DNA from 3 places in the Bradyrhizobium sp. Pha-3 genome. Region 2 is predicted to be linked to each of the others. Evidence: predicted binding sites of a transcription regulator. Region 2 holds the regulator's gene; each other region holds the start of a gene.
The links. Region 2 encodes HrcA, which represses chaperone genes, less so after heat shock. Its sites were predicted from a motif close to GTTAGCACTCNCNNNNNGNGAGTGCTAAC; they were not measured.
Positions count from the first base shown of each region.

Region 1 (9,542 bases), 3.5 Mb from region 2:
GACGCCGGCAAACAGATCGTCCGACGACCCGCCGTTCTTCACCGGTGCCTGCTGCAGCCGGCCGATGCCGCCGGTCAGGAGCGCGCCGAACAGCCAGAACACCATCATGATGCCGTAGGGCGCGCTCGGCATCAGCGCATAGGCGAAGCCGCCGAGCGCGGGTCCGGTGATGGTCGCGACCTGCGCCGCGCCGCTCGAGATCGCGGTCGCCCGCTGCAGCGAGCCATGCGGCGCGATCAGCGGCAACAGCGCGGCGGTCGCCGGGCTCTCGAACGCGCCGGCGATCCCGAGCACGAAGGTCGCGACGAAGATCTGGATCTCGGAGATGGTGCCGGCAAAGGTGCTTCCGGCGAGAAACAATGCGGTCAAGGCTTCCGCCACCTGGCAGACCTGCACGACGCGCTTGCGCTCGAAGCGGTCGGCGGCATGACCGGCGACGAACACCAGGAGCGCCGTCGGCAGAAACTGCACCAGTCCGACCATGCCGAGGTCGAACGCGCTGCCGGTCAGATCATAGATCTGCCAGCCGATCGCCACCGCGCCGATCTGGCTGGAGAAGCGCGACAGGCTGCGCGACGACAAGAAGAACAGGAACGGTCTGTGGCCGAGCAGATCGCGGGCGCCGGCCGGCGTGACGGAGGACATGGAAGATTGCGTGACCGAGCGCCTGCAACTTGTCAATGGCAGGAGAGAGAACGCGCAACAGCATTGCACTGCGCGAGGCCCCTGCCCATAATCCCGCGAAGGTTTTGGGGGCGTGATGCTGCAGTTGCAATCGGCGTTCGGCGTGGTGGCGTTGCTCTTGATCGCCTGGGCGCTGAGCGAGAATCGCCTGAAGGTGTCGCTGCGGCAGGCGGCGATCGGGCTTGCCGTCACGATCGTCACGGCGCTGGTGCTGATCAAGGTGCCGCTGGTGACGCGGGCTTTCGGCGCGATCAATGACGCCGTCGGCACGATCGCGGCCGCGACGCGCGCCGGCACCGCCTTCGTGTTCGGCTATGTCGGCGGCGGCCCGGCGCCATTCGATCTCAAGGCGCCCGGCTCGGATTTCATCCTCGCCTTCCAGGCGCTGCCGATCGTGCTGGTCATGAGCGTGCTGACGACGCTGTTGTTCTATTGGCGCGTGCTGCCGCCTATCGTGCGCGGCATGGCCTGGCTGCTCGAGCGCACACTCGGCGTCGGCGGCGCGGTCGGGCTCTCGACCGCGGCCAATATCTTTCTCGGCATGGTTGAAGCGCCGCTCTTCATCCGCCCCTATCTGGCGCAGCTGACCCGCAGCGAATTGTTTCTGGTGATGACCGGCGGCATGGCCGGGATCGCCGGCACGGTGCTGGTGCTGTACGCCACGCTGCTGGCGCCGCTGATCCCGGATGCGGCCGCGCATTTCGTCATCGCCTCGGTGCTCGGCGCGCCGGCCGCGATCCTGGTCAGCCTGATCATGGTGCCGGAAACGTCGGACAAGCGCACCGGCGGATCGCTCGACAATCCCGACATCCAGGTATCGTCGACGATGGACGCCATCGTGAAGGGCACGGCAGCCGGGCTCGAGCTCTTGATGAACATCATCGCGATGCTCTTGGTGCTGGTCGCGCTGGTGTATCTGGCGAACGCGATCATCGGCCTGCTGCCGGAGATCGGCGGCGCGAAGATATCGCTGCAGCGCCTGCTCGGCTACGTCATGGCGCCGGTGTGCTGGCTGATGGGCCTGCCCTGGCCGCAGGCGATCACGGCGGGAAGCCTGATGGGCACCAAGACCGTGCTGAACGAGTTGATCGCCTATGTCGACCTGTCGAAGCTCGGCCCCGACGCGCTCGATCCGCGCTCGCGGCTGATCATGCTCTACGCGATGTGCGGCTTCGCCAACTTCGCCAGCCTCGGCATCATGATCGGCGGCCTCGGCATCATGGCGCCCGAGCGGCGCGACGAGATCAACGCCCTCGGACTGAAGTCGATCGTCTCAGGCACGCTGACGACCTTCCTGATGGGCGCGATCGTGGGGATGCTGACGCAGCCGTAGTCGCAGTAGCCCGGATGGAGCCAACGGGTCGCGCGAACGCGCGCCCGATGACAGGCTCCGCGCAATTCGGGGCGGTGCTGACGCGGTGAAGCTCCCTGTCAAGCGGATCATTGTTGGGCCGGCCGACGGCGCGGACGAACGTAGCCGCGCATTGAGCCGTCGCTTGCAATAACGCGATGACAGGGGATCGATGGGTCGTAATTCGTGCGCATTATGGCACCAACCGCGCGTGCAGCTCTCGGATTGCCGGCTTTAGCAGCGACAGCTTTGTACGTCATGGCCTTCCCCTTTGGGATCTTGCGCACGATGTCGCGGACCTTATCTGAAAACGTTTTCATAGGCCGAGTGTAGCACGTTTCTCAGAAGGTTTTCGCCTTTTTACTTGCGGTTGGAACGAGCGCGTCGCGTTGGCACGGAAGATTCGACCGGACGTGCCGGTGTTAGTTTCGAAGTGCGCGCCGCCGTCTTAACATTGTGGGCAGCTATTGGCCCCTAGCGTCGTTTGCCGCGCAGTGCCGGCGTGGACGCAAACGGAGCATTGCGGACATCGACCGGCGGCTCCGCCCGATGCGATTCGACGTGAATGACCCATTGCAGAAATGGCCTGACTTGGCCATCGGCCGCTGCGGTGGATTTTTCCCCCTCCCTGACGGCTCGCCAATTTGATATAAAATACCGGCCCGCAGTGAGTGGGTAACATCGCGCTTCGTCCGTGGACGTTTGGCTCCACTCGGAGGAGAGCATCATGGGACATCGCAAATCCAAGGGCGTGACGATTGACGCCGACGTGGTCGCCGGAAACGGATTGCTTGACCGACGCGTTTTCCTGGGCGGCGCCGCCATGGCGGCAGCAACCGGAGGCATTACGTTCCCGGACACGGCAGCGGGCGGTCCGTTGCCGGTTGAATCTTGGATGAAGACGCCGGGCGCGCCATTCGTCCCCTATGGGGCAACCGTCTGAATACGAAAATAAGGTCGTGCGAACCTTCACGACGGCCCCGGGCACCACCGGCACCGGCACGTCGCGAACACCTCATCATCTGCTCAATGGGATGATCACGCCGAACGGCCTGCATTTCGAACGCCACCACAGCGGAATTCCCGACATCAACCCCGATGCCCACAGATTGGTCATCCACGGCCTGGTCAAGCGCTCACTCGTCTTCACGCTCGATGAGCTCACGCGTTATCCAATGGAGTCACGGATCGCCTTCATCGAATGCGGCGGCAACGGCCAACTGCTTTATCAGAAGGAGCCCGCGCAAGTCGGAGTTCAGCAGATGCAGGGTCAAGTCTCCTGCGCCGAGTGGACGGGTGTCAAGCTGGCGGCCCTGCTGCAGGAAGCTGGCGTCGACCCGAAAGCGAAGTGGATTCTGGCGGAAGGTGCCGACGCCGCCGGCATGAGCCGCAGTCTGCCGCTCGCAGAGATCATGCAGGATGCATTGATTGCGTTGTACCAGAACGGCGAGCGCGTGCGGCCGGCGAATGGCTATCCCATGCGGCTGCTGCTCCCGGGATTCGAAGGCAACATGAACGTGAAATGGCTTCGGCGCATCAAGCTCACCGAAGGCCCAACAATGACCAAGGACGAGACGTCGAAATACACGATCACGATGCCTGACGGCAAATCGCTCCAATTCGTTTTTCCGCAGGAAGGCAAGTCGGTGATCACGCGTCCGTCGCCGGGACTCACGATGAAGGAACCGGGCGTCTACGAGATTACAGGGCTCGCCTGGTCGGGCTACGGCAAGATCGCCAAGGTCGAAATCTCGGCCGATGGCGGCAAGAGTTGGGCTCCCGCAGCTCTGCAGGAGCCGGTGCTGTCGAAGGCGTTGACGCGTTTCAGCATGGCGTGGCGCTGGAACGGCGGCCCCGCTGTCCTGCAAAGCCGCGCGACCGACGACATAGGCTACGTCCAGCCGACGCGCGAGAAAATGATCGCTGATCGTGGAAGCAGGACGATCTACCACTCCAATGCGGTCACGACGTGGGGCGTGTCCGAGAAGGGAGAGGTGAAGCATGTCTACGCATAACTCTGCTCTGGCTGCCGCCTGCGCACTTGGCTTATTTTCATCTGCGGCGCTGGCCGACAGCCCGAACCTCGGGAAGGTCATAACTCCCGAGGAAGTCGCCCCGTGGGACATCAGCATAAGTCCTGACGGCGCCGGTCTGCCGCCCGGCAGCGGGACACCAAAGCAGGGTGAGGCCGTGTACGCGTCGAAGTGCCTCGCCTGTCACGGCGAAAAGGGAGCGGGCAAACCGAACGATGCAGTGGTGGGCGGGATCGGGTCGCTTGTCGGAGACAAACCTGCCATGAAGACGGTCGGAAGCTTCTGGCCCTATGCCACAACAATTTTCGATTACGTTCGGCGGGCAATGCCTTACAACGAATCGAAAACGCTGACCAATGACGAACTCTACGCAGTGGCCGCCTATATCCTGCAGCTCAACGGCATCATCGGAGAGAACGAGACGATGAATGCCCAGACGCTGCCGAAGGTACGTATGCCGAATCGGGATGGCTTTGTGACATTCGTCCCGGCAAAGCCGAAGTAGGTGATCGCAGTAGTTCCTTCAATGCACCTGCGGCGGTCCGCCATGAGAACGTATGCCGCCTTCGATGTCGTGGGATTCTGCGCTGCCGCAGCCGAGGTGATCGAGTGAGGCATTGCAGCCCGCGTGCGTCTTTTGCTGCGGCGCATGAGTCCGTTTGTGGCCCATCGCGACATCTTGCGTTGCCGCACGAACTTGGTCGCTATCGGGGCAAAGCGGACGTAGAGTCACACCGACGGTTTTATGGGTACACGGCCTGGAAAATCGTCATGCCCGGGCTTGACCCGGGCATCCATCGACCAAGGAGAATCTTTGGAAGCAGGATGGATGGCCGGGTCAAGCCCGGCCATGACGACTGCGCTAGAGCCTACGCCTTCAGCTCCACCGTCTTGAACTCGGCCGGCAGGATCACCTCCAGCAGTTCGACGTCGTCGGAGTAGTCCAGGATCATGTGCCGGATGCGCGGCGGCTGGGTCCAGGCGCTGCCTTGCTGCATCAGCGTCTCGCCCTCGCCTTCCATGTAGGTCTTCACCCAGCCCTTGAGCACATAGACCATCTGGAAGTCGATATCGTGGAAGTGCAGCTTCGACACTTCATCGGGATTGCACGGTCCCTGCAGCCGGATGACGTGTGCCTGTGCCAGGCCATGCGAGGCGGCGGCGATGCCGAGGTCGCGGTATTTGGCGTAGGCGCGCAGCCCGTCGGCCTTGAAGTCCTCTTCGCGGTGATGGCTGATCGCGACGCGCTGTTTCGGCCGCGCCTTGGTTGCAGCTTTCGGCGCACTCTTCTTGGCCGCCGAGACGCGGCCTTTCGACTTGATGGTCTTGCGCGCGGACGATTTCGCGGACGTCTTCTTGGCGCCGGCGCCGAGCCCCGACCACTTCTTCCTCACCGCGGTCTTGGCGGCCGATCTTGATGCCGTCTTCTTGGCCATTGTTCGCCTCCCGTCTTTTTGTGACGGAGGAAGGCTAACACAAGTCGCGCGCCGCGAGGCGAGCAAAGGCGCACACCGCGCTTTTGCCCCCTTGCCCGCTCAATGCAGCCGGAACACGCCGTCGACGGCGCGCAGCTCGGCCGGCTTGACCAGCTTGGAATGCGCCACCGTCACCGAAAACAGCGGGCCTTCGAGCTTCGCCTGCCAGAACGCGAGGAAATCCTGCAGCGCCGGGAATTTCGGAAACAGGTCGTAGTTCTGCCAGACATAGGTCTGCAGCAACGAGGGGTGATCCGGCATCCGATAGAGGATTTGCGCCGTCGTCAGCCCGTACCCCAGCAACTGCTTCCGGAAATCGTCGGAAACAACCCCACCAACTCGCGAGACCATGCCAACCTCCTGTGACGGAGCGCATTCACGTGGTGGCCGACCTCCCCCGCCGGACCACCGGCAATGGATGCGCTCACATGAGAGAAATGTGACGCACGCGACTAACCCATCTCAAGCCTAAATGTTTAATAGGTTGTTGAAATTTCTTGCGTTGGCAGCAGCTTACCGCATCTGCTAATAGCCCCGGCGACCCCTCCCGGGCGGCATTAAGGATGCCGAAATGATCTCGGCATCTTTTGGCAGGCGGCACTCACGAGTGCCAATTTTTCTGCTAGAGGCACTTGCCCGCCGCCAAGGCTTGGCCTATCTCCTGCCCAGTCAGTCTGGCACTCGCTGGACTGGACTGCTAACTCTCCAAAAATCTACAGCATATGCAAACGTTTAGGAGGACTGCATGAAATTCCGTCCGCTTCACGACCGCGTCGTGGTCAAGCGTATCGACGCCGAAGAGAAGACCGCTGGCGGCATCATCATTCCGGACAGTGCCAAGGAAAAGCCCTCGCAGGGCGAAGTCACCGCCGTCGGCCCGGGCGGCCGCGACGAAGCTGGCAAGCTGATCCCGATCGACCTCAAGGTCGGCGACCGCGTCCTGTTCGGCAAGTGGTCGGGCACCGAGGTCAAGATCGACGGTGAAGACCTGCTGATCATGAAGGAAAGCGACATCATGGGCGTGCTCGACGTCCCCGCTTCCAAGAAGAAGGCGGCCTAAGCGCCTCCCCCCTCCCCAAGATTCCTCCAGGATCAAACATTCCAAGGAAAAATTCAGATGGCAGCTAAAGAAGTCAAATTCTCCGTCGATGCGCGCGACAAGATGCTGCGCGGCGTCGACATCCTCGCCAATGCGGTGAAGGTCACTCTCGGCCCGAAGGGCCGCAACGTCGTGCTCGAGAAGTCGTTCGGCGCTCCCCGCATCACCAAGGACGGCGTCACCGTCGCCAAGGAGATCGAGCTCGAGGACAAGTTCGAGAACATGGGCGCCCAGATGGTGCGCGAAGTCGCCTCCAAGTCCGCTGACGCGGCCGGCGACGGCACCACCACGGCGACCGTGCTCGCCCAGGCGATCGTGCGTGAGGGCGCCAAGTCGGTTGCCGCCGGCATGAACCCGATGGACCTGAAGCGCGGCATCGACCTCGCGGTCGAAGCCGTCGTTGCGGACCTCCAGAAGAACTCGAAGAAGGTCACCTCGAACGAGGAGATCGCCCAGGTCGGCACCATTTCGGCCAACGGCGATGCCGAGATCGGCAAGTTCCTCGCCGACGCCATGAAGAAGGTCGGCAACGAGGGCGTGATCACGGTCGAGGAAGCCAAGTCGCTCGAGACCGAACTCGACGTCGTCGAGGGCATGCAGTTCGACCGCGGCTACATCTCGCCCTACTTCGTCACCAACGCCGACAAGATGCGCGTTGAAATGGACGACGCCTACATCCTCATCAACGAGAAGAAGCTCTCCTCGCTGAACGAGCTGCTGCCGCTGCTCGAGGCCGTGGTGCAGACCGGCAAGCCGCTGGTCATCGTCGCCGAAGACGTCGAAGGCGAAGCCCTCGCCACCCTCGTCGTCAACCGCCTGCGTGGCGGCCTGAAGGTCGCGGCCGTCAAGGCTCCGGGCTTCGGCGATCGCCGCAAGGCCATGCTGCAGGACATCGCGATCCTGACCGGCGGCCAGGCCATCTCGGAAGACCTCGGCATCAAGCTCGAGAACGTCACGCTGCAGATGCTCGGTCGCGCCAAGAAGGTGATGATCGACAAGGAGAACACCACGATCGTCAACGGCGCCGGCAAGAAGGCCGACATCGACGCCCGCGTTGCCCAGATCAAGGCGCAGATCGAGGAGACCACCTCGGACTACGACCGTGAGAAGCTGCAGGAGCGTCTCGCCAAGCTCGCAGGCGGCGTCGCGGTGATCCGCGTCGGCGGCGCGACCGAGGTCGAGGTGAAGGAGCGCAAGGATCGCGTTGATGACGCGATGCACGCGACCCGCGCGGCTGTCGAGGAAGGCATCGTCCCGGGCGGCGGCGTCGCCCTGCTCCGTGCCTCCGAGCAGCTCAAGGGCCTGCGCACCAAGAACGACGACCAGAAGACCGGCGTCGAGATCGTGCGCAAGGCGCTGTCGTCTCCCGCTCGCCAGATCGCGATCAACGCCGGTGAAGACGGTTCGGTGATCGTCGGCAAGATCCTGGAGAACAAGGCCTACAATTACGGCTTCGACTCCCAGACCGGCGACTATGCCGACCTCGTCAAGAAGGGCATCATCGACCCGACCAAGGTCGTCCGCACCGCGATCCAGAACGCTGCCTCGGTTGCCGCGCTCCTGATCACCACGGAAGCGATGGTTGCCGAGCTGCCGAAGAAGAACGCCGGCGGCCCCGCGATGCCTCCGGGCGGCGGCATGGGCGGCATGGACTTCTAAGCGACGAAGTCGTCCCGGACGCGGTGCAGCGCAAAGCGGTGCACCGCAGAGCCGGGATCTCGCTCAGCGAAAACGAAATGCAAAACCCCGGCAGCGATGCCGGGGTTTTTGTTTGGGGCAAGCTCGCTTACCGCAGCGCGGCCAGTGCGGATATTTGCACAACCTCACGCTGATGCAGGAGCCTCACGCGGCTCTCAGCATGCACGTTATGCACAACACTCTCCGTAAATATACGTTGGTCTGAGTTGACAATTTCAAAAAAAATTCGCGCGAGAGTCGCAAACCGAACCGACACTGTCGACTTCGTCCCGCACAGTAAGCTCGGGACGAGATCGAACTTCACTCTCAAAAATCTGAATCGAGCACGGAGCGTCAGCTCCCGTGACGCGGGCAAGCGTCGCGGAGAATGCTCTCACTTGCGAGGGAGGCAATGCGGTGAGCGAAAGCGAAGAGGTTCTCTGCCAAGCCGCCTGAAGAAGCGGCGTTGAAGTCACATCGAGGATTCGTTCAAGGAGGGACCTGGCCGGTTGGAAGAAGCCCAGTGACGAGAGCGTGCAGCCCCCACTGCCGATGCTCCGTCAAACGCCGCAGGTGCGCGATGCCCCCCAACTACCCCGCGCACCGATCTGGGGCCAATCCAACCGGCCGGACTATTTCTGCAAGGCAAAAGGCAAAAAGCAAAAGGCAATATGGGAAGGAGGCGCTCATGGGCATGGTGATGGTCAGATGTCCGCAAACCGGACACGCGATTTCCACCGGAATCAAGACCGATCGCGAGAGCTTTCGACGCAGTACCGTGTTCTTCGCGCGCACGCCCTGTCCGTTTTGCCGCGCGGATCACGCCTGGTTTGCGCGGGACGCCTGGGTCGATGAGCCGAGCATCCGCGTGCGGCGACGCCGCGGCGGCGGTTCGCCGGCCTGACAATGGCCACCACTATTGACGACCGCGATGGAGGGACACCATGGCGCATGTGCAGATCTCGACGGAAACGTCTGCCTGGCTGCTGCAGGCCAAGGACTTTCTCGATGAGGCACGACGGCTGAAGCCCGGCCCGAAGCGCAATGAGTTGCGCGAGACCGCAAAGGTGCTGCGCGAGATCGCGAAGCTCGAAGGGGTATCCTCGCCTGCACGGGAGCTTGATCGGCGGCCAGGAAGCTGATCGCACCAGAGAACGCGCTCACACGGCGTCGTCCGCCTCGATTTCCGGGATGCGCGGATCGTTGGCGGGCGCCATTCCGCG
Region 1 is NZ_CP170151.1:5,775,064-5,784,605, forward strand. It holds gene ACE10X_RS27410 (MFS transporter) at 1-645, opposite strand, end outside; gene ACE10X_RS27415 (NupC/NupG family nucleoside CNT transporter) at 761-2,017, shown strand; gene ACE10X_RS27420 (MGMT family protein) at 2,125-2,355, opposite strand; gene ACE10X_RS27425 (hypothetical protein) at 2,763-2,978, shown strand; gene soxC (sulfite dehydrogenase) at 2,995-4,050, shown strand; gene ACE10X_RS27435 (c-type cytochrome) at 4,037-4,573, shown strand; gene ACE10X_RS27440 (cupin) at 4,938-5,504, opposite strand; gene ACE10X_RS27445 (usg protein) at 5,604-5,894, opposite strand; gene ACE10X_RS27450 (co-chaperone GroES) at 6,289-6,603, shown strand; gene groL (chaperonin GroEL) at 6,661-8,301, shown strand; gene ACE10X_RS27460 (hypothetical protein) at 9,008-9,223, shown strand; gene ACE10X_RS27465 (hypothetical protein) at 9,264-9,461, shown strand; gene ACE10X_RS27470 (Crp/Fnr family transcriptional regulator) at 9,480-9,542, opposite strand, start outside.
Region 1: the regulator HrcA is predicted to act here: its motif matches at 6,217-6,245, upstream of ACE10X_RS27450 (co-chaperone GroES).

Region 2 (9,542 bases):
GCAGCGTATCCTGTACGCGGTTGCCCGATTCGAACATCACGAGCGTCGCATCGACCCTCGCCAGCTCGTTGAGCCGGGCGCGGCGCGCGTGCTCCTTCGCGGGCAAAAATCCCTCGAAGAAAAACCGGTCGGTCGGCAGGGCCGCGACCGACAGCGCCGTCAGCACCGACGATGGCCCCGGCACCGCGATGACGGCATGCCCGGCGGCGCAGACGTCGCGCACCAGCTTGAAGCCGGGATCGGAGATCAGCGGCGTGCCGGCGTCGGAAACCAGCGCGATCGCGGCGCCCTGCGCCAGCCGCTCCAGAATTTTGGGCCGGGCCTGGGCCGCGTTGTGCTCGTGGTAGAGCGCGAGGTCGGCGGCGATCGCATAACGCTCGGTCAGCCGGCGCGTGATCCTGGTGTCCTCGCAGGCGATGACGTCGACACCGGCCAGCGTCTCCAGCGCGCGCAAGGTGATGTCGGCGAGATTTCCGATCGGGGTCGCGACCAGATGGAGCCCGGGTGCGGCCCTTGGCGCGGCCAATTGCTGGCCGCCGATCGAAAAGGTTCTGGCCGCAGCGCCCGTCGTGGCATCCGAATGGTGGAGGGAACTGGCTTTTGCGCGCATAATGCCAATCTAGAGCGTTTTCGAGCGAAGTGGGTACCGGTTCGCGTGACGAAAACGCGTCAAACCGAGAATCTAGAGCCCCGTTCCGATTCAATCGGAACGGGATAAGCTCTAGAGGGATGGCGGCGCTAGCGCCATATCCGCAAACGGCGGTGACGGAACGCTGCCTGACGGGAGAAATGGAGGCCGCGGCAAGGGCGCCGCGGGGCCATAATCCTTTTGTTTTAGTTAACTATTCGCCGAGAATATGCCTGAATCCACCCGCCTCATCAGAGCTGGATGGAGTCCTGGCTGATCACGGTCGGCCAAGAGAAGAGAGACGATGGAAGGCCCGCATCACCGCAAGTCCCCGCCGTCGGGCACCACCCGGCGGACCGCGCTCGGCCTCCTCGTGGGCGCGCCGCTGCTGACGGCCTGTTCCGGCGTGCAGCAAAGCTTGAGCCAGTTTTCCAGCCCGCTCGGCGGCAACCAGGAAGGCGGTCCCGCCGGCCCGCAGCAGCAGCCGCAGGCGGTCGGCACCGGGCAGGTCAAGATCGGGCTGATCCTGCCGCTGTCGGCGTTCGGCAATGCCGGGCTTGCCGCCCAGTCGATGCGGAACGCGGCCGAAATGGCGCTGGCGGAATTTCAGAACCCGAACATCCAGCTCCTGATCAAGGACGATGGCGGCAGCCCGCAGGGCGCGTCGCAGGGTGCCCAGCAGGCATTATCCGAAGGCGCCGAGATCATTCTGGGACCGCTGTTCGCAGGCTCGGTGCCGGCCGTCGCGCAACTGACGCGACCGCGCGGAACCTCGGTGATCGCGTTCTCCACCGATTCGAGCGTGGCCGGGCGCGGCGTCTATCTGCTGAGCTTCCTGCCGGAATCCGACATCAATCGCATCGTCGATTACTCGGCGGGGATCGGAAAGCGCTCGTTCGCCGCGATGGTGCCGGACAATGCCTATGGCAACGTGGTCGAGGCCGCGTTCAAGCAGGCGGTCGGCCGCAAGAACGGCCGCGTCGTCGCATTCGAGAAATATGGCGCCGATCGCGCGACGCCGGCGCGAACCGTGGCGCAGGCGCTCGGCCAGGCCGATGCGCTGTTGATCGCCGACGATGGTGATTCGGTCGTCGCGACCGCCGATGCCTTGACCGCAGCCGGCGCCAATCTGCGCAACATCCAGCTGCTCGGCACCGGGCTGTGGGACAATCCGCGGGTATTCGCGAGCCCCGTCTTGCAGGGCGGCCTCTACGCCGCGCCCGATCCGTCCGGCTTCCGCAGCTTCGCCGGCCGCTACCGCAGCAAATATGGCGGCGAGCCGGTGCGCACTGCAACGCTTGCCTATGATGCCGTGGCGCTGATGGCGGCGCTCGCACGCACGCAAGGCGCGCAGCGCTTTGCGCCGGAGACGCTGACCAATCCATCCGGCTTCGCCGGTATCGACGGTTTGTTCCGCTTCCGCTCCGACGGCACCAATGAGCGCGGCCTTGCGGTCATGAAGGTGGCATCAGGCGGCAGTACGCCGGTCGCAGGCTCGCCGAAGAGTTTTGGCGCTTGATTTTCGTCAGGCGGTCAAGCTGCCCTGTCGAGCGCCGGCACCTGCCAGCTACTGTGCATGGGGTTGTTTTCGATATTTTGGCGCCCTGCAGCTAGGCGGCGAGATCCGCGACGACCGCGTCGAGCACCGGGAAGCCCGACTTCGTCACGCGCAGCCGTCCGTCGGCATCGACGGCGATCGCGCCTTCCTCGCGCAGCAGGGCGATCCGGTGCGGATCGAGCTTTCGGCCGGCGAGGGCCGCATAGCGCTTGGGATCGATGCCCTCGGCGAGCCGCAGCCCCATCAGCAGAAACTCGTCGGCGCGCTCTTCGCTGTTGAGGCTGTCATCGCTGACGACGCCGTGACCGCGCTCCTCGACGTTCAACAGCCAGGCCTCGGGGCGCCGCTCGGTCGCGGTCGCGTGCCTGACACCGTCGATGTCGAGCCTTCCATGTGCGCCGGGGCCGATACCGGCATATTCCTCACCGCGCCAGTAGACGAGGTTGTGCTTGCACTCGGCGCCGGCACGGGCGTGGTTGGAGATCTCATAGGCCGGCAATCCCTCGCGGGCGCAGACCTCCTGTGTCACGTCGTAGAGCGCGCGCGCGGTCGCTTCATCCGGCGTCTGCAATTTGCCGGCGGCATGCAGTCCGAAGAACGGCGTGCCTTCCTCGATCGTGAGCTGGTAGAGCGACAGATGCTCGGCCGCTTCCGAGATCGCCTGCTTCAGTTCATCAGCCCACATCCGCGGCGTCTGATCGGGGCGGGCATAGATCAGATCGAACGAGTAGCGATCGAACGCGCTTCGCGCGATCGCGACCGCGTCGAGCGCCTCGCGCGCGGTGTGCAGGCGGCCCAGTGCCTTCAGCGAGGCATCATCGAGCGCCTGCACGCCGAGCGAGACGCGGTTGACGCCGGCTGCGCGATAGCCGCGAAAACGCGTCGCCTCGACGCTGGTCGGATTGGCCTCGAGCGTGACCTCGACATCGCGCAAGACCTGCCAGTGCTTGCCGATCGCATCGAGCACGGCACCGACGGTCTGCGGCTGCATCAACGAAGGCGTGCCGCCGCCGAGGAAGATCGAGGACACCTGCCGCCCCGGCACGCGCGCGGCCGTCGTCTCGATCTCGCGGGCGAACGCGCGCACGAAGCGCTCCTCGTCGACCGGCGCATGCCGCACGTGGCTGTTGAAATCACAATACGGGCATTTCGACAGGCAGAACGGCCAGTGCACGTAGACGCCGAAGGCTGCTCGGTCAGCGTGGCTCAAGGCAGATCTCCGCGAGCTTCACGAAGGCGCGGGCGCGATGCGACAGGCCGAGTCCGAGCGGCGGCAGGCCGTGCTTCTCGATGCTGGTCATCTCGCCGAAGGTCCGCGTGTAGCCGTCGGGCAGGAACGCCGGATCGTAGCCGAAGCCGGCAGTGCCACGCGGCGGCCAGACCAGGGTTCCGTCGACGCGGGCCTCGACCTCCTCGAGGTGATCGTCGGGCCAGGCCACGCACAACGCCGAGACGAAGTGGGCCTTGCGCCGGTCCGGTGCGGTGGCGCCGCGTTCCTGCAGCAGCCGCTCGATCCGCGTCATCGCCGCCATGAAGTCCTTGCCCTCGCCGGCCCAACGCGCCGAGTAGATCCCGGGCGCGCCGTCGAGCGCGTCGACCACGATGCCGGAATCGTCGGCGAAGGCGGGCCGTCCAGTTGCCTTCGCTGCCGCGATCGCCTTGATCGCCGCGTTGGCGCGAAAACTGTCGCCGGTCTCCTCGGGCTCGGCAAGGTCAAGCTCGCCCGCCGACACCACCTCCACGCCATGCGGCGCCAGCAGTTCCCGCATCTCGGCAAGCTTGCCGGGATTATGGGTGGCGATGACGAGCCTTCCGGTGATTCGGCGGTGCATTACCAATCTGACTACGCCACCGCGATCTTTTGCAAGTCGACCAGACGCGCGACACCTTTGCGCGCCAGCGCCATCAGCGCCAGGAACTCGCCTTCCGAGAACGGCGTCTTCTCGGCGGTGCCCTGCACCTCGATGATCCGGCCGTCGCCGGTCATGACGAAATTGGCGTCGGTGTCGGCTTCGGAATCCTCGGCATAGTCGAGATCGAGCACCGGCGTGCCCTGGTAGATGCCGCAGGAGATCGCCGCCACGTTGTCGCGCAACACATTGGTCTTCAGCATGTTGCGGGTCTTCATCCAGTTGATGCAGTCGGCCAGCGCCACCCAGGCACCGGTGATCGAGGCGGTGCGGGTGCCGCCGTCGGCCTGGATGACGTCGCAATCGACCGTGATCTGGCGCTCGCCGAGCGCCTCGAGATCGACGGCCGCGCGCAGCGAGCGGCCGATCAGCCGCTGAATCTCGACCGTCCGGCCGCCCTGCTTGCCGGCCGAGGCCTCGCGACGGGTGCGTTCCAGGGTGGCACGCGGCAGCATGCCGTATTCGGCGGTGACCCAGCCGCGGCCCTGGCCCTTCAGCCACGGCGGCAACCGCTCTTCCAGCGTGGCGGTCACCAGCACATGGGTGTCGCCGAACTTCACCATGCAGGAACCCTCGGCATATTTGACGACGCCGCGTTCCAGCGACACGGGACGCAGTTCATCGGGTGCACGGCGGCTTGGCCGCATGAAATCCTCCAGAAATCCGAGAAAATTGGCTGGCCGTGCTTGTAGGAGGGGGAAGGGGCAGCGGCAAGGGTTTTCGGCCCCGGCAGGGTCCGGTACCACGGGGCCGAATGCATGCTTGTCATCGGCCTCCCGGATCGACAAATTATGCAGTAATTGTGAGGGACTGGAGTGTGACTCACCACGATCCGATTGGCCTGATCGCGCCGCATGCCGGGCTCGCCCAGCTCAACGAGCGTTCGCGCGACATTTTTCGTCAAATCGTCGAGAGCTATCTTGCGACCGGCGAGCCGGTCGGTTCCCGCAACATTTCGCGCCTGATCGCATTACCGCTGTCGCCGGCCTCGGTCCGCAATGTGATGTCGGATCTCGAGCAGCTCGGCCTGATCTATGCGCCGCATACATCCGCCGGACGGTTACCGACCGAACTCGGGCTGCGCTTCTTCGTCGATGCGCTGATGCAGGTCGGCGACCTCACCGAGGCCGAGCGTCAATCGATCCAGACCCAGCTTGCTGCCGTCGGCCGCGCGCAATCCGTCGAGGCCGCGCTTGGCGAAGCCCTGACGCGGCTGTCGGGGCTGACCCGTGCCGCGGCGGTGGTGCTGACGCAAAAGTCGAATGCGCGGCTCAAGCACATCGAGTTCGTCCGGCTGGAGCCGGAGAAAGCGCTGGTCGTGCTGGTCGGCGAAGACGGCCAGGTCGAAAACCGCGTGCTGGCGCTGCCGCCGGGTGTTCCATCCTCGGCCCTGACCGAGGCGACCAACTTCCTCAATGCGCGGATCCGCGGCCGGACGCTGGCTGAAGCGCGGCTCGAGCTCGAGACGGCATTGACGCAAAACCGCGCCGAGCTCGATCAGCTCACGCAAAAGGTGGTCGCGGCCGGCATCGCGAGCTGGTCCGGCGGCGAGAACGAGGACCGGCAGCTGATCGTGCGCGGTCACGCCAATCTGCTCGAGGACCTGCATGCGCTCGACGATCTCGAGCGCATCAAGTCGCTGTTCGACGATCTCGAAACCAAGCGCGGCGTGATCGATCTGCTCGGCCGCGCCGAACGCGGCGAGGGCGTGCGGATCTTCATCGGCTCGGAGAACAAGCTGTTCTCGCTGTCGGGTTCCTCTACCATCATCGCGCCCTACGGCGACGCCCAGGGGCGGATCGTGGGCGTCCTCGGCGTGATCGGACCGACGCGGCTGAACTATGCGCGGGTGATCCCGACCGTTGATTATGCCGCGCGCATCGTCAGCAAGATGCTGGGCGGCTGACCGGAGGGCGATTTCGCTTTCATTTGACGGGTTTTCTTCACCCAAGCCGGAGATCCCAGTTCCCGAGGCCGGTATGTTGCGCTTGATTTTCGCCGCCCAAAGCACGATATCCCGGCAAGCAATCCCCAAGATTTGAACCGACGCGAGTTTTCGAGAAGGCAAGCCATGACCGATCCGAACCGGGCCAATGACAACACCGAGAATTCGGCGCCGACGGGTGAGCCCGTTGTCTCGAAGCCCTACATCATGCCTGACGAGCCCGAGGCCGGATCGGCAGAGGCGCTGACCAAGGAACTCGCCGAGGCGCGCGACCGGACGCTGCGCACGCTGGCCGAGATGGAGAATCTCCGCCAGCGCACCCGCCGCGAGGTCGCCGACGCCAAGACCTATGGCATCACCGGCTTTGCCCGCGACGTGCTCGATATCGCCGACAACCTGCAGCGCGCGCTCGATGCGGTGCCGGCCGAGACCAAGGAAGCCGCCGATCCCGGCCTGAAGGCGTTGCTCGAAGGCGTCGAGTTGACTGAACGTTCACTGCTCAACGCGCTGGAGAAGAACGGCGTCAAGAAGTTCGACCCGATCGGCGAGAAGTTCGATCCGAACTTCCAGCAGGCGATGTTCGAGGTGCCTGATCCGTCGGTGCCGTCGGGCACCGTGGTGCAGGTCGTGCAGGCCGGTTACATGATCGGCGAGCGCATCCTGCGCCCGGCACTGGTCGGCGTCTCCAAGGGCGGCGCCAAGGCCGCCCCGACCGCGGACATCACCGCCTGATCCGTCCGATTCCGGCTGCCCGTTTGTGAGCTCGCGGATTGCGCGGGCTCACGGTCGCGGCTTTTCGTGTGCCTTCGGCCAATAGGTGCCGAAGCTCCAGAGATTTCCTTCCGGATCGCGGCAGGCGAAGTCGCGGCTGCCATAGTCGGTGTCTCGCAGTTCCATCTCGATCTTTGCGCCGGCAGCCTTGACCTTCGCGTGCAGCGCGTCGGGATCGTCGACGGCGATATAGATCGAGTCCGTGCGACGGTTGTCGAGGTCGCCGACCAGCCGGCCATATGCGTCGTCACGGCTCTGGCCCAGCATCAGCATCGAGGAACCATAGGCGAGCTCGGCGTGATGGATCACGCCGCCATCGCGGTAGACGACGTGTTCGGTGAACCCAAGCACCGTCGTGAGCCAATTGGTCATCGCCTCGGCGTCCTTGCAGCGCAGGGTCGGATAGATGCGGGGCGGTTCGATGTCGTGCGTCATGGTCGCTCACCTCCTTGGCTGACGGCGCCATCCTGCACGAGGCAACGCGGCGTCGGCTTGAAGGTTTGTTACCAGTCCGCCAGCCCATCGCCGGCGTGAACCAGCCGGCGGCCGGTCAGCGCCTGGCGGCGCGCCCAGGCGGTTGGCGGTTCGCCCGCGAATTCGACGAATTCGCGGGCGAGATGGGCCTGGTCGGCATAGCCGCTTTCCGCCGCGATCCCCGCCCAGCCAAGCGCGGTGCCGCTTTGTGCCAGCCGGCTCGCCCGGTGAAACCGCATCATGCGCGCCAGCGATTTGGGGGCGAGGCCGAGCTCGGACCGAAACCGGCCGGCCAGATGCTTGCGGCTCCAGCCGATCTCGTCGGCCAGTGCCGTGATGCTGATAGCGCCGGCCGAACGCGCCAGTTTTCGATAGGCGAACGCGACTTCGAAAGACGGCATGTGGCCGGCGCGGCGCAGCACGAACGCCTCGATCAGGTCGAAGCGGCGCTGCCAGCACGCCACGGCGCCGAGCTGCTCGCGCAGGCGACGGCCATCATGGCCGAGCACATCGTCGATATCGACCATGCGCCCGACCAGGTCGGTCACGGCGCCGCCGAAGAAGCTGTAGGCGCCAAGCGGGGTGAAATCGACCTGCACGCAGGCAGCGTGCCCGTCGGACTCGATGTAGACAGGCCCGGCATGCAGGCCGGCGGCGAAGCTGAGCTGACGATCGGTCGCACTGGGCTCGCGCGACAGCGCGATCAGGAACGGCGAGCCGAAACTGATGATCAGCGGGACGATCAGCGGCGCGGCCTGTCGTTGCGCGAACCGGCCCGTCGCGGTCTCGCGATAACCGGTGATCCGGACGATCAGGCCCGCCAGGCGCGGCGATGGCAGGCGCTGCGCGAGATCGAATGCAAGGGGTGACGACTCGGCCATGCGGATGTCGCGAGGCAGCGTCCTACGCGATATCCGAGGACTGGATGCGCTTGACGCCGGCCTTGGCCATGTCGTCCCAGGCCTTGGCGAGCGATCCCTGGGTGTCGATGCCGCGGCAGGCATCTTCCACCACATAGGTCTCGAAGCCGGCCTTGCGCGCATCGAGCGCGGTCCATGCCACGCAGAAATCGGTGGCGAGCCCGGCCACGAAAACCCGCTCGACGTTGCGCGCCTTCAGATAGGCGGCGAGCCCGGTGGTGGTCTTGCCGTCGGCCTCGGTGAACGCGGAGTAGCTGTCGACGTCCTTGTGAAAGCCCTTGCGGATGATCAGCTCGGCCTGCGGGATCGCGAGTTCCTTCGACAGCGAAGCGCCGTCGGTGCCCTGGACGCAGTGGTCGGGCCACAGCACCTGCTTGCCATAGGCAAGGTCGACGGTCTCGAACGGCTTCTTGCCGGAATGGGTCGAGGCAAAGGAGATGTGTCCGGGCGTGTGCCAGTCCTGCGTCATCACCACATTGGCAAAGCTCTTGGCGATCCGGTTGATCACCGGCACCACCTGCTCGCCGTCCTTCACCGCGAGGCTGCCGCCGGGCAGGAAGCAGTTCTGGACGTCGATCACGAGCAGCGCGGAGCCGTCGTCGGGCTTGATCGCAGCCGCCCAGAGGTGCTTTGGAACCAGCGCGGCAAGCGCCAGCGTACCGAGCCCTGCAACGACCTGTCGTCGATCCAACATCGCGCCCTCCTCGCTTTGGTAGCCGTGCGAGGAGGCTAGTTCCGTTCGTGGAGCTGCGAAAGTCCGATTTTTTGGCGGGCCTGTCAGCCGCGCGGCTGGATGCCGTCGCGCACCGCGCGGAAGCGCGGGAAGGCCTTCTCCCAATCGGTACGCGGGGAGCTGCCGATGATGCGCATCGATGTTTGCGCGCCGAACCGCAGCCACTGCACGATGGTCACCGGGGTATTGTCCTTGCCGCTGACGGCGTCGATGCGCGTCTCGAAGCCGGGCTGGCCGTCGATCCGGATCGGTTCGGACATGGTGATCCGCCCGTCGCGCACGCCGGGGATCGTGGTGGCGATCTGCTGGGCGAAGCGACCGCGATCATCTGGTGTGGCCGGGGCCGAGCCGATGATGCCAAGCAGCATGAAGGGCTTGGTCTCAAGGCCCTTGTCGTCGCCGTCGGCCATCAGCAGCGCGGCGCCCGGCGCCAGCATGCGGACATTCTTGAAGCTGCTGAGCTCGGTGACCTTGAACGGCATCATGCCGAGCTGTTCGTCGACCGGCACCTCGTTGCGGATCTGGGCGGTGGCGAACATCTGCCGCACGGCGTCGTCGGTGTAGATCTTGCTCGCGTTTTCCGGCACCTGCACCGCGACATAG
Region 2 is NZ_CP170151.1:9,319,924-9,329,465, reverse strand. It holds gene rsmI (16S rRNA (cytidine(1402)-2'-O)-methyltransferase) at 1-610, opposite strand, end outside; gene ACE10X_RS44450 (penicillin-binding protein activator) at 933-2,147, shown strand; gene hemW (radical SAM family heme chaperone HemW) at 2,239-3,396, opposite strand; gene rdgB (RdgB/HAM1 family non-canonical purine NTP pyrophosphatase) at 3,383-4,018, opposite strand; gene rph (ribonuclease PH) at 4,030-4,743, opposite strand; gene hrcA (heat-inducible transcriptional repressor HrcA) at 4,914-6,002, shown strand; gene grpE (nucleotide exchange factor GrpE) at 6,168-6,773, shown strand; gene ACE10X_RS44420 (VOC family protein) at 6,822-7,247, opposite strand; gene ACE10X_RS44415 (helix-turn-helix domain-containing protein) at 7,316-8,167, opposite strand; gene pncA (bifunctional nicotinamidase/pyrazinamidase) at 8,190-8,900, opposite strand; gene ACE10X_RS44405 (hypothetical protein) at 8,984-9,542, opposite strand, start outside.

Region 3 (9,542 bases), 1.7 Mb from region 2:
CCGCCGCATCGGCACCGCCGAAGGCAGGGTCACCGACGAGCAGGGACGGCTGCTCGCCCACGGCACGACGACGTGCCTGATCTTCCCTTCTTGACGCCGAGCGCTCGGAGAGGCTGCGCCGGCATTGCATCGGGAGATCCGATACCGGCGCAGTAATATTGGAGTGCCTCCAGCAAGCTTACGGCTTAGAGATCTTCAAGTTCACCGCACCGATCGATTACGTTACCCGAACACGCATCAAGCGCGTTCGGGTAGTGATGATGCGATCGTCGATGGAGCCATGCACTCCGGCCGTTCAGCGTGGCCCCTCCGGATATCCCGGCATGTTGTTCCAGCCGGCAGGCAGCTCGCCGCCGGGCCGCGACGCGGCTCCGTCGCTTTCGGGCAAACGAATGAGGCCGAGCTGAAGCATGGCGGTGATCGCATCTTCCTGTCCGAGCTCCTCGGCGATCCGTCCGTCCTGCACACGCAGCACGGTGGTGCCGGCGAACGTCATCTTGCGGCCCGAGGCCGCCGGCAGCGAGCCGAGCCGGAAGTCGCTGAAGGCAGGTCCGGTGTGGGTGCCGCCGCCTTCCCAGCGGCCGACCACGAGGTCGCCCTCCGCGATGAGATCGCCGACGCCCCAGAAATTGAGATCCGGAAACGCGTCGCGAAATTCGGTCATGAACTTCATGACCGCGGCGCGGCCCTTCTTCGGTTCGTGCATCGGGTAATGCACGACAATGTCTGCTGTGGCGAGTTCGTTGATGATGCGCGGATTCCAGGGGTTGCCCCAGAACTCCTTGAACCACCGGCCGACGACGTCCTTGTTTTCCTCTGACATCTCTTCGTCTCCATTTGCGCGTTGCCGGTATCGCGGCCGGCGTTCTGTCGATGCGCGCAGTGAACATTTGGAGACGTGTGTCGTGCCACCCGATTTCAGATCGGGCGCTCGGTCGGCGTGCAAGCAAGATTCCACTGTGTCGATATGGCGCTTAGCACCGCTTCTCGATCGTCGTCGCGGAATCGGGAAGCGGGTGGTTCGCGGAACGCGAACGCAAGACCATCTTCGCGATCACACGGGAGAACATCATGCGCAACTTCGATGCGATCGCCGCGCTGCGCGGCGACGGACTTCGTCCCGAGCTGCGGGCGCTGCTCGATCGCGCTGCGATCGAGCCTCGTTCTGAATTGTTCGTCAGGAGCGACGGGATGCTTCAGTCCGGTCCGGACGCCACCCCGAAGACGGTGCGCGACAACGTCGTGCCGCTGAAGACGCGGGCGGCCTGAATCAGGAGAGCGGCGGCCTTACCGCCACACCGACTTGTCGGCGTCCCAGCGCTGGCCCTTGAACTCCTTGATCAGCGCATCGATCGCGCCGTTGTCGTCCCTGGTCTCGCTGCCTTCCTCGTCGTTGCTGGAATCGTCAGACAGATTCAGCTTGGCGCCGGCGCTGTCGTCCGATGTCGAGACGGTGGGGCTCGAGACCCACAGTATCAGCCGGTCAGAACTTCCGGGCTTGTCGGGCGAGACCAGGGCAGTGACCTCGTAATTCTGGGTGAGGCCGAGTGCCGGGTAAATCGTGCTGGGCCGCTTCAGCACCAGCTTGAGCTTGCCGGTGTTCGCATTCCACGTCGCTGAGGCGGGCTTTGCGGCAAGCGTCTTCGCCAGCACGCCCGCGATCGCGGTTGCCAGCTTGTCACGGTTGAGCTTGTCGCCGTCGCGCCAGTCGGCGGCGGCAAAACGGATGGTGCGGTCCATCTCGACCACACCGCTGGTCCAGCCGGCCGCGGTCACGCCGGGCGCCGATTTTGCCTTGGCGAGCAGCGCGCCGGCGTGCTCGGGATCGACGGTGAGGTTGATGGTCTGCTCGCCGGAGCGCATCGCATCGCAAGTCACCGCGAGGCTGGAGGTGCCGATCTCGACCGCCTCGCCCTTCAGGCTTTTGAGGAAGTCCGCCACCGCATCGAGCTTCACCCGCACACCGATCGATTCCGGCGAAACGTCGGTGAAATCCTTCGGCTGCGGCGTGATGCCGTCCTCGGTGGCCTGATTGTCCTGGAATTCCTTCTCGCTGAGATCGGAATTGTCCGTCGAGGCGACCTCGGTCACGGTCTGGCCGATCGTGATCTGGCCGCGGAACTCAAAACCGTCGCCGGTTTGCTTGCGGTTCAGCTTGACGGTGACCGGCTGCTTGTCGGCGACGCTCTGGGCGGTGCCGGAAAGTGTCTGGCCGCTGACGGTCAGGTTGGCGACGAAGCGGTCCTTGCGGTCGGAGCTCTTGTCAGCGGGATAGCAGACGTCGAGCACGGCCGCGGTCACGGTCTTGCCCTGGCGGGTTTCCTTCAGGACGACGTCGGCATTGCCGTCCATCAGGCCGTCGATCGAGGTGAAATAGCGTGTCTCGGGGCCACTGGCGGGCGCCGCCTTCGATTGCAGCTTCATCTGGGCGAGAGCAGGCGCCGAGGCGACGGCAAGACCGAGCAGCAGGAGCGGGAGCGCGCGCATACGATAAGTCCTCGAAGGGCAGAATCGGTTCCGTCGTAACTAGCAAACCTCCATGTCATTGGCCAAAAAAGAAGGCCGCCTAACGGCGGCCTCGCGCCGCGATCGCGGTCATGTGCGTTCGTCAGGTTCCTGGCCGCTCTCCAGCCGGCCGCGCAGCACCGTCACGACGCGGCCCACGGTCTCGAGGTCCTTCATCGACAGCCCGTCGGCGAGGCCGTTCACCCAGGGCAGCTGCAGGCGCATCGCCGCGTCGAAGCTTTGCCGCCCCTTGGCGGTCAGCACGACGAGCTGGGCGCGGCGGTGATGCGGGTTGGTTTCGAAGGCGACGAGCCCCTCCCGCTCGAGATCGTTGACGATCCGCTGCACGTTCTGTCTGGCAGCGCCGAGGTCGCGCGCCAGCCATGCGACCGGTTGCGGGCGCTCGGCGGCGACGATGGCACCGAGGATCTGCCAGCGCGCGCTGGTCAGCCCGAGCCCGGCCACCAGCCGGTCGCCTGATGTGAACAGCAGGCCGTTGAGCCTGAACAGGTCGGGAATCAGGGTGCTCAGGGCTTCGCCCGCCGGCGTTCGTTTTGCATTCGGCATTTGTCACCATATAAACGTATTGACATCATAATGTCAATTTATATATGTATCCATCATAACGGAATGACATCATAACACCATATAGAACGGAGCCGACCATGCCGCAGATGCGCCCCCTCGACCCCGCTTTCCCGATCGACCGCCAGCTCGCGGTCGATGCCACCAACGTCGTGCTCGTCAACCTCTTCACGCTCGATGCGGCCGACGAGGACACGTTTCTCAAGGCCTGGCAGGACGACGCCGCCATCATGAAGCGGCAGCCGGGCTTCATCTCGACCCAGCTGCACCGCGCGATCGGCGAGAGCCCGGTCTATCTGAACTACGCGGTCTGGGAATCGACCGCCGCCTTCCGCGCCGCGTTCATGAACCCCGAGTTCAGGGCCAAGCTCTCGGCCTATCCCGCCTCGGCGGTGGCCTCGCCGCACTTGTTCCAGAAGGTGGCGATCCCGGGCGTGTGCGTCGCGTAACGGACTGTCAGGCCGTCGCGTCAAGGATCGGTCAGCTGTGCACCAGCATGCCAACCCCAAGCGTGGCAGCAGCGGCCAGAAACGATATGTCCAGAAATCGCAGCGGCGCTTTTGGACGATGACCGGCAGAACCGGAAATGACGTAATAGAGCCCATAGCCCGCGCCGAGAACGACGAACGTCAGCGTTTGCTTGAGCCAGAACGTCAAGACGACCGCAAGATCATCGATGCTGTCCAGGGCATAGGCGCCTAACGCGAGCAACGTGCCGATCGCGTAGAACAGCACGAGCGTTGACGTCAGTGATTTGGCGTCGCGGGACATGCGATGATCCTTGCATCCCGATCGTAATCAAACTGCAAAAAAGAAGGCCGCCCGGAGGCGGCCTTCGATCTCGATGGGGATGTGGGAGGCTTAGAAGCCGCCCATGCCGCCCATCCCACCCATGCCGCCGCCGCCCGGCATTGCCGGCGCCGCGTCCTTCGGCAGTTCGGCGACCATGGCTTCGGTGGTCACGAGCAGGCCGGCCACGGAGGAGGCGTCCTGCAAGGCGGTGCGCACCACCTTGGCGGGGTCGATGATGCCCTTGTCGACCATGTCGACATAGTCCTCGGTCTGGGCGTCGAAGCCGAAGGTCTCCGACTTGTTCTCGAGGATCTTGCCGACCACGATCGAGCCCTCGACACCGGCGTTCTCCGAGATCTGGCGGACCGGAGCTTCGAGCGCCTTGAGCACGATGTTGATGCCGGCCTGGACGTCGGCATTCGGGTTGGTGAGCCGGCCGACCGCCTTCTTGGCGCGCAGCAGCGCGACGCCGCCGCCCGGCACGATGCCTTCCTGCACCGCGGCGCGGGTCGCGTTCAGCGCGTCCTCGACACGGTCCTTCTTCTCCTTGACCTCGACCTCGGTCGCACCGCCGACCTTGATGACGGCAACGCCGCCGGCGAGCTTGGCGAGGCGCTCCTGCAGCTTCTCACGGTCGTAGTCCGAGGTGGTCTCCTCGATCTGCGCCTTGATCTGGCCAACGCGGGCGTCGATGTCCTTCTTCTTGCCGGCGCCCTTGACGATCGTGGTGTTCTCCTTGTCGATCACGATCTTGCCGGCGCGGCCGAGCATGTTGATCGTGACGCTCTCGAGCTTCATGCCGAGGTCGTCGGAGATCAGCTGACCGCCGGTCAGGATCGCGATGTCCTCCAGCATCGCCTTGCGGCGATCGCCGAAGCCGGGGGCCTTGACGGCGGCGACCTTGAGCCCGCCGCGCAGGCGGTTGACGACCAGGGTCGCCAGCGCCTCGCCCTCGACGTCCTCGGCGAGGATCAAGAGCGGACGGCCCGACTGCACCACGGCTTCCAGCACCGGCAGCATGGACTGCAGGCCGGACAGCTTCTTCTCGTGCAGCAGGATGTAGGCATCCTCGAGCTCGGCGGTCATCTTCTCGGCGTTGGTGATGAAGTAGGGGCTGAGGTAGCCGCGGTCGAACTTCATGCCCTCGACGATATCGACCTCGGTCTCGAGCGACTTGTTCTCCTCGACGGTGATCACGCCCTCGTTGCCGACCTTCTGCATCGCCTGCGCGATCATCTTGCCGATCGCGGCATCGCCATTGGCCGAGATGGTGCCGACCTGGGCGACTTCGGACGAGGAGGCGACCGGCTTGGCGCGCTTCTCGATGTCCTTGATCACGGCCGCGACCGCGGTGTCGATACCGCGCTTCAGGTCCATCGGGTTCATGCCGGCGGCGACCGACTTGGCGCCCTCGCGCACGATGGCCTGCGCCAGCACGGTCGCGGTGGTGGTGCCGTCACCGGCGGTGTCGTTGGTCTTGGAAGCGACCTCGCGCAGCATCTGCGCACCCATGTTCTCGAACTTGTCGTCGAGCTCGATCTCCTTGGCGACGGTGACGCCGTCCTTGGTGATACGGGGAGCGCCGAAGCTCTTCTCGATGACGACGTTGCGGCCCTTCGGGCCGAGCGTCACCTTCACGGCGTTGGCGAGCACGTCGACACCGCGCAGCATGCGGTCGCGGGCCTCTCCGGCGAATTTTACGTCCTTGGCAGCCATTGATTTGAACTCCTGGAATGATTGGATGCGGTCGCCCGGCATCTGCGCCAGTCATTGTCGGGCGAAAGCACGAAGTGCGTCTTCGTGCCAGATGACCCGGCAATCCATCGTCCTTGCGAGAATCTTGCGAAGATTGATGGATGCCCGGATCAAGTCCGGGCATGACGGCGGAGGGAGTGGGCGTTCTCGAATTGGTCGTGGCGCTTACGCCAGCACGCCCATGATGTCGGACTCCTTCATGATCAGGAGTTCCTGGTTGTCGAGCTTGACCTCGGTGCCCGACCATTTGCCGAACAGCACGCGGTCGCCGACCTTGAGGTCGATCGGGATCAGCTTGCCGGCCTCGTCGCGGCCACCCGGGCCGACGGCGACGATCTCGCCCTGGGACGGCTTCTCCTTGGCCGAGTCGGGAATGATGATGCCGCCCTTGGACTTCTCCTCGGCATCGATACGCTTGACCACGACGCGGTCGTGCAGGGGGCGGAAGGTGGATTTAGCCATGACGTTCCCTCTTGGAGGCTCGGTTTCAGGTCCGGTTCATCGGGACCGGCGTTGGATGCCGGCCGGTCGGCGCTGGGCAGAACGCCCGGCGCTCTTAGCAATCGTGGTGCGAGAGTGCTAATTGTGGGCCGGGAAATATGGCTTGGCGCAGTTTCTGTCAAGCAAACGGGTTAAGGCCTTGGTGAGGCCAATATAGGATGGTGGACCAGAAACCAAATCGTAGCGATGACGTAATTTTGTCAGACGTCATTGCTCCGCCTTAAGTTTTACGCTTGGCTGCAGGACGGGTGCGGCCGGGACATAGTCGGGGGATGCATATGATCAGGTCACTCAACGCGCGATTGGTCGCACGGTTCGCGGCTGTTTCGGCGCTGACGACACTCTTGGCGGCGTGCGGCAGCATGAGCCTGCCGTCGTTGTCGTCGAACCCTGAGCCGGCGCCAGCCGAGCCGGGCGTAGCCCCCGAAATGCCCGCAAGCATTCGCGCCGACGAGATCGTCGGCCGCTGGGGTCTCGCCTCGTTCCAGAATCCCGCCGACCGCGCCCGCACCGAGGCCGCCGCGCGCGGCCAGTGCAAGCAGCCTTACGTGATCGGCGCCGGCCAGAACGGCGGCGTCATCATGCATCTGGCCGACCAGGCCACCCCGCAGGAACTGCGGCTGAAGGGTTCCCCGAGCGGCAAGAACTATATCGGCCCGCCAGGACCGACGCCCGGCGAGCAGGACCGCGAGATCGTCTCGTTCGACGGCCGCGTCATGATCACCCGCTTCGTCGACAAGGACGCCGGGGTCCGCTACGGCAACATGGTCTATGTCCGCTGCGCCCCGAGGGCGTAACGGCGGGACTTCGAGCGATCTGCCGACATAGCGCCGCATAGGCGGTGCATCTCTCCCCCTGTGGGAGAGGCCGGATTGCATCGCCAGATGCAATCCGGGTGAGGGGTCTCTCTTCGCGAGTGACCCTCTCGCGATCCGCGTGTGCGGCGACACCCATTCATCCGGCGCGCCATAGCTGATGCGAAGCATCGGCCCTCGACAGGGCGGCGGCCGCGAAGCCTCCTCCCGTTCAAAAGTCGTGACCCGCAAACGACCGTCTTATCGCCGCACGCCAACCCGATTGACGCCGCCATTCAAATTGCCGCCCGCATTGTGACGGACCGCGGCGCGCGCCACCGGACGAGGCCTGAGCACGACGCCCGCCCTCGCCACGCAACCCTGCGGGTAACCGACATACGTGCAGTAAACCACGGCCTTGGCCGGCGCTGGCGTGAGAGCGACAGCTGCAAACCCCAACATGAGGCTGGCCGCAATCCCCGTAACTGTCACTGACCTGGTGGAAAGAATGCTCGTCCGATGCATGGTGATCCTCCTCATCGCAGGCGAACCGAAAGGTGCGGAGCCGCTTCGGATGCGTCCCAACATATGAGTTGCAAGCGTCAGGTGATGTTGACGCAGATCAACACTGGACGTGTCCCGTCGCCATGCGAGATCGCTGCTTCTCCACGAAGTCAAAGGGCGGCTCGTTGAGCCGCCCTCTGCGATGCCGTTGCGCCGGCGCCGACGTCACTGACAGACGTACATGCGGCCGTCAGCCATCTTGGTCATTGTGCCAGGCTCGCAGCCGATGCCATTGGCTGCCTTGTACTCCGTCCATCCGGCGTATCCGTAATACGGACTGATCCTTTGGTAGGCTCGTGCCGGATAGTAGGGCTGGCCAAAGTAGGGATCCGTCTGGGCCGCATACGAATTGGTCCAATCGTTTGTGCCCCAGCCCGAATAGGCCGGCGCGGTAGCGGCTGCCGTGGCGACCGCCGCCGTAGCGGCGATCCCCGCGCCGTATCCATACGCGGCGCGCCGGGTTTGGCGACGCGCAACGCCCGCGACGCTCACGGGCGTCAGCGGTCGGCCCACACGCGCCTGGGCGCTTTCGACTGAAGCCGAAATGCCGCCCTGCTCAGACCAGGTGATGGAGAACAGTGTCGCACAAGCGAAAGTCGAAAGCGCAATTGCAGTATTCCTGACAATTCCTTGCGTCATGTTCAATCTCCAGTGTTGAGTACTCCAGTGGCTCCCCCCAAAATCAGTGATCCGATAACAAGGCGGACGCGGTCAGCGCGAATGAAAGAAACCCGCCGCTGATCGTCACAGCTAAAAAAGGCGGCCTCGCGCGTCAGCAGCGTGCGAGGGATGGCAGTTCGCCCTCGTTGGATACGCCCGGCGAGCGGCCGCGAACCTGTGATGGTGTGATGAGTGGACGTGAAGCCCTGCGCGGGGACGACCGGATTTAATCCGGAAGTCCGATCCAACCGGCACCCAATGTTGGCTCCCGGCATACGCATGAGAATTTCCCCTCACGCACAGTATGCGTCAGCGACGCCAAGGCTGCCAGTAGATTTCCAATTGTCGCAATTGGCACAAACTGCATGTGGTGGCTGCGATTCGGGTGGTTCGTCCATCTCGGGTGACCCGCTGCGAGCGTGAAACCATCGCTCAAACAAAAACGCCGGCCCTCGAGGCCAGCGTTTTGTATTCTCAAGTTGCGATCGCTCAGTTGAACATCGCGTCGATGTCGTCCTGCGAGGCGTGGCCGGCGTCGCCGTCGAGCTTCGGGCCGTTGAGCAGGCGGGCATCGCCCTCGCGGATGTCGACGATCGCCGGAACGTGCGACTTGATGGCGTCGACGCCGCCCCAGATGTTCATCATCTCGTTGATGTGCTGTTCGATGAACTTCATCGTCTGCATCACCTTGCTGATGCGCTGGCCGGTGAGGTCCTGGAAGTTGCAGGCCTCGAAGATCGAGACCACGCGCTCCTGAATATCTTCGCTGAGCCGCTTCTGCTGGTCGGGCGTGACGTTGTTCGCGAGCGCGGTCGCGGCCTGGTCGATCGCCTCCACCGCCTCGAGGATCTGCTGGGTCGCCTGTTCGGTGCCGCCGACCACGGCGCCGAGCTCGCCATTGACCTTGGCCATCTCCTCGCCGTTGAAGCTCTTGCCGTGCAGCACGGCGATCTCGCGCTTGGTGCGGCTGATCGCGTCGTGGATCAGGTCGAGCTCGACCTTGAGCTTCTCGCACTGTTCGACCTGCGCGCGGTAGGTCTCGAGCAGCGCGTGGGTCTCAGCGACTTCGCGGGCGACCGCGGCATCGACGCTGTCGCCGGTGCGCTGTGCCGGTGCTGCGGCCATCTGGGCGCGGATCGAGCGAAGCTCGGCCATGATCTCGCGATGCATCGGACCGAGATCGGCGCCGCTGGAAACATCCGGCTCCGGCATCACAACCTCGCCCATCGCCTGCTCGACACGAAAACGCTTGCGCTTCACTGACATGATTTCATTCCCGCCCCTTCACTGAAGTCCGTTCTAGACAGAGCGGATTTAACGTCAGGTTCACGCCGGAACTGTTTGCGCTCATAGCGCGCAACGGCCGCGCTACCGGCGATTAACCAT
Region 3 is NZ_CP170151.1:1,611,823-1,621,364, forward strand. It holds gene ACE10X_RS07745 (PaaI family thioesterase) at 1-94, shown strand, start outside; gene ACE10X_RS07750 (ester cyclase) at 296-823, opposite strand; gene ACE10X_RS07755 (hypothetical protein) at 1,072-1,269, shown strand; gene ACE10X_RS07760 (hypothetical protein) at 1,288-2,487, opposite strand; gene ACE10X_RS07765 (MarR family winged helix-turn-helix transcriptional regulator) at 2,596-3,072, opposite strand; gene ACE10X_RS07770 (antibiotic biosynthesis monooxygenase) at 3,171-3,539, shown strand; gene ACE10X_RS07775 (hypothetical protein) at 3,571-3,861, opposite strand; gene groL (chaperonin GroEL) at 3,952-5,598, opposite strand; gene ACE10X_RS07785 (co-chaperone GroES) at 5,803-6,099, opposite strand; gene ACE10X_RS07790 (hypothetical protein) at 6,417-6,935, shown strand; gene ACE10X_RS07795 (hypothetical protein) at 7,194-7,472, opposite strand; gene ACE10X_RS07800 (hypothetical protein) at 7,662-8,135, opposite strand; gene ACE10X_RS07805 (protein phosphatase CheZ) at 8,646-9,422, opposite strand.
Region 3: the regulator HrcA is predicted to act here: its motif matches at 6,193-6,221, upstream of ACE10X_RS07785 (co-chaperone GroES).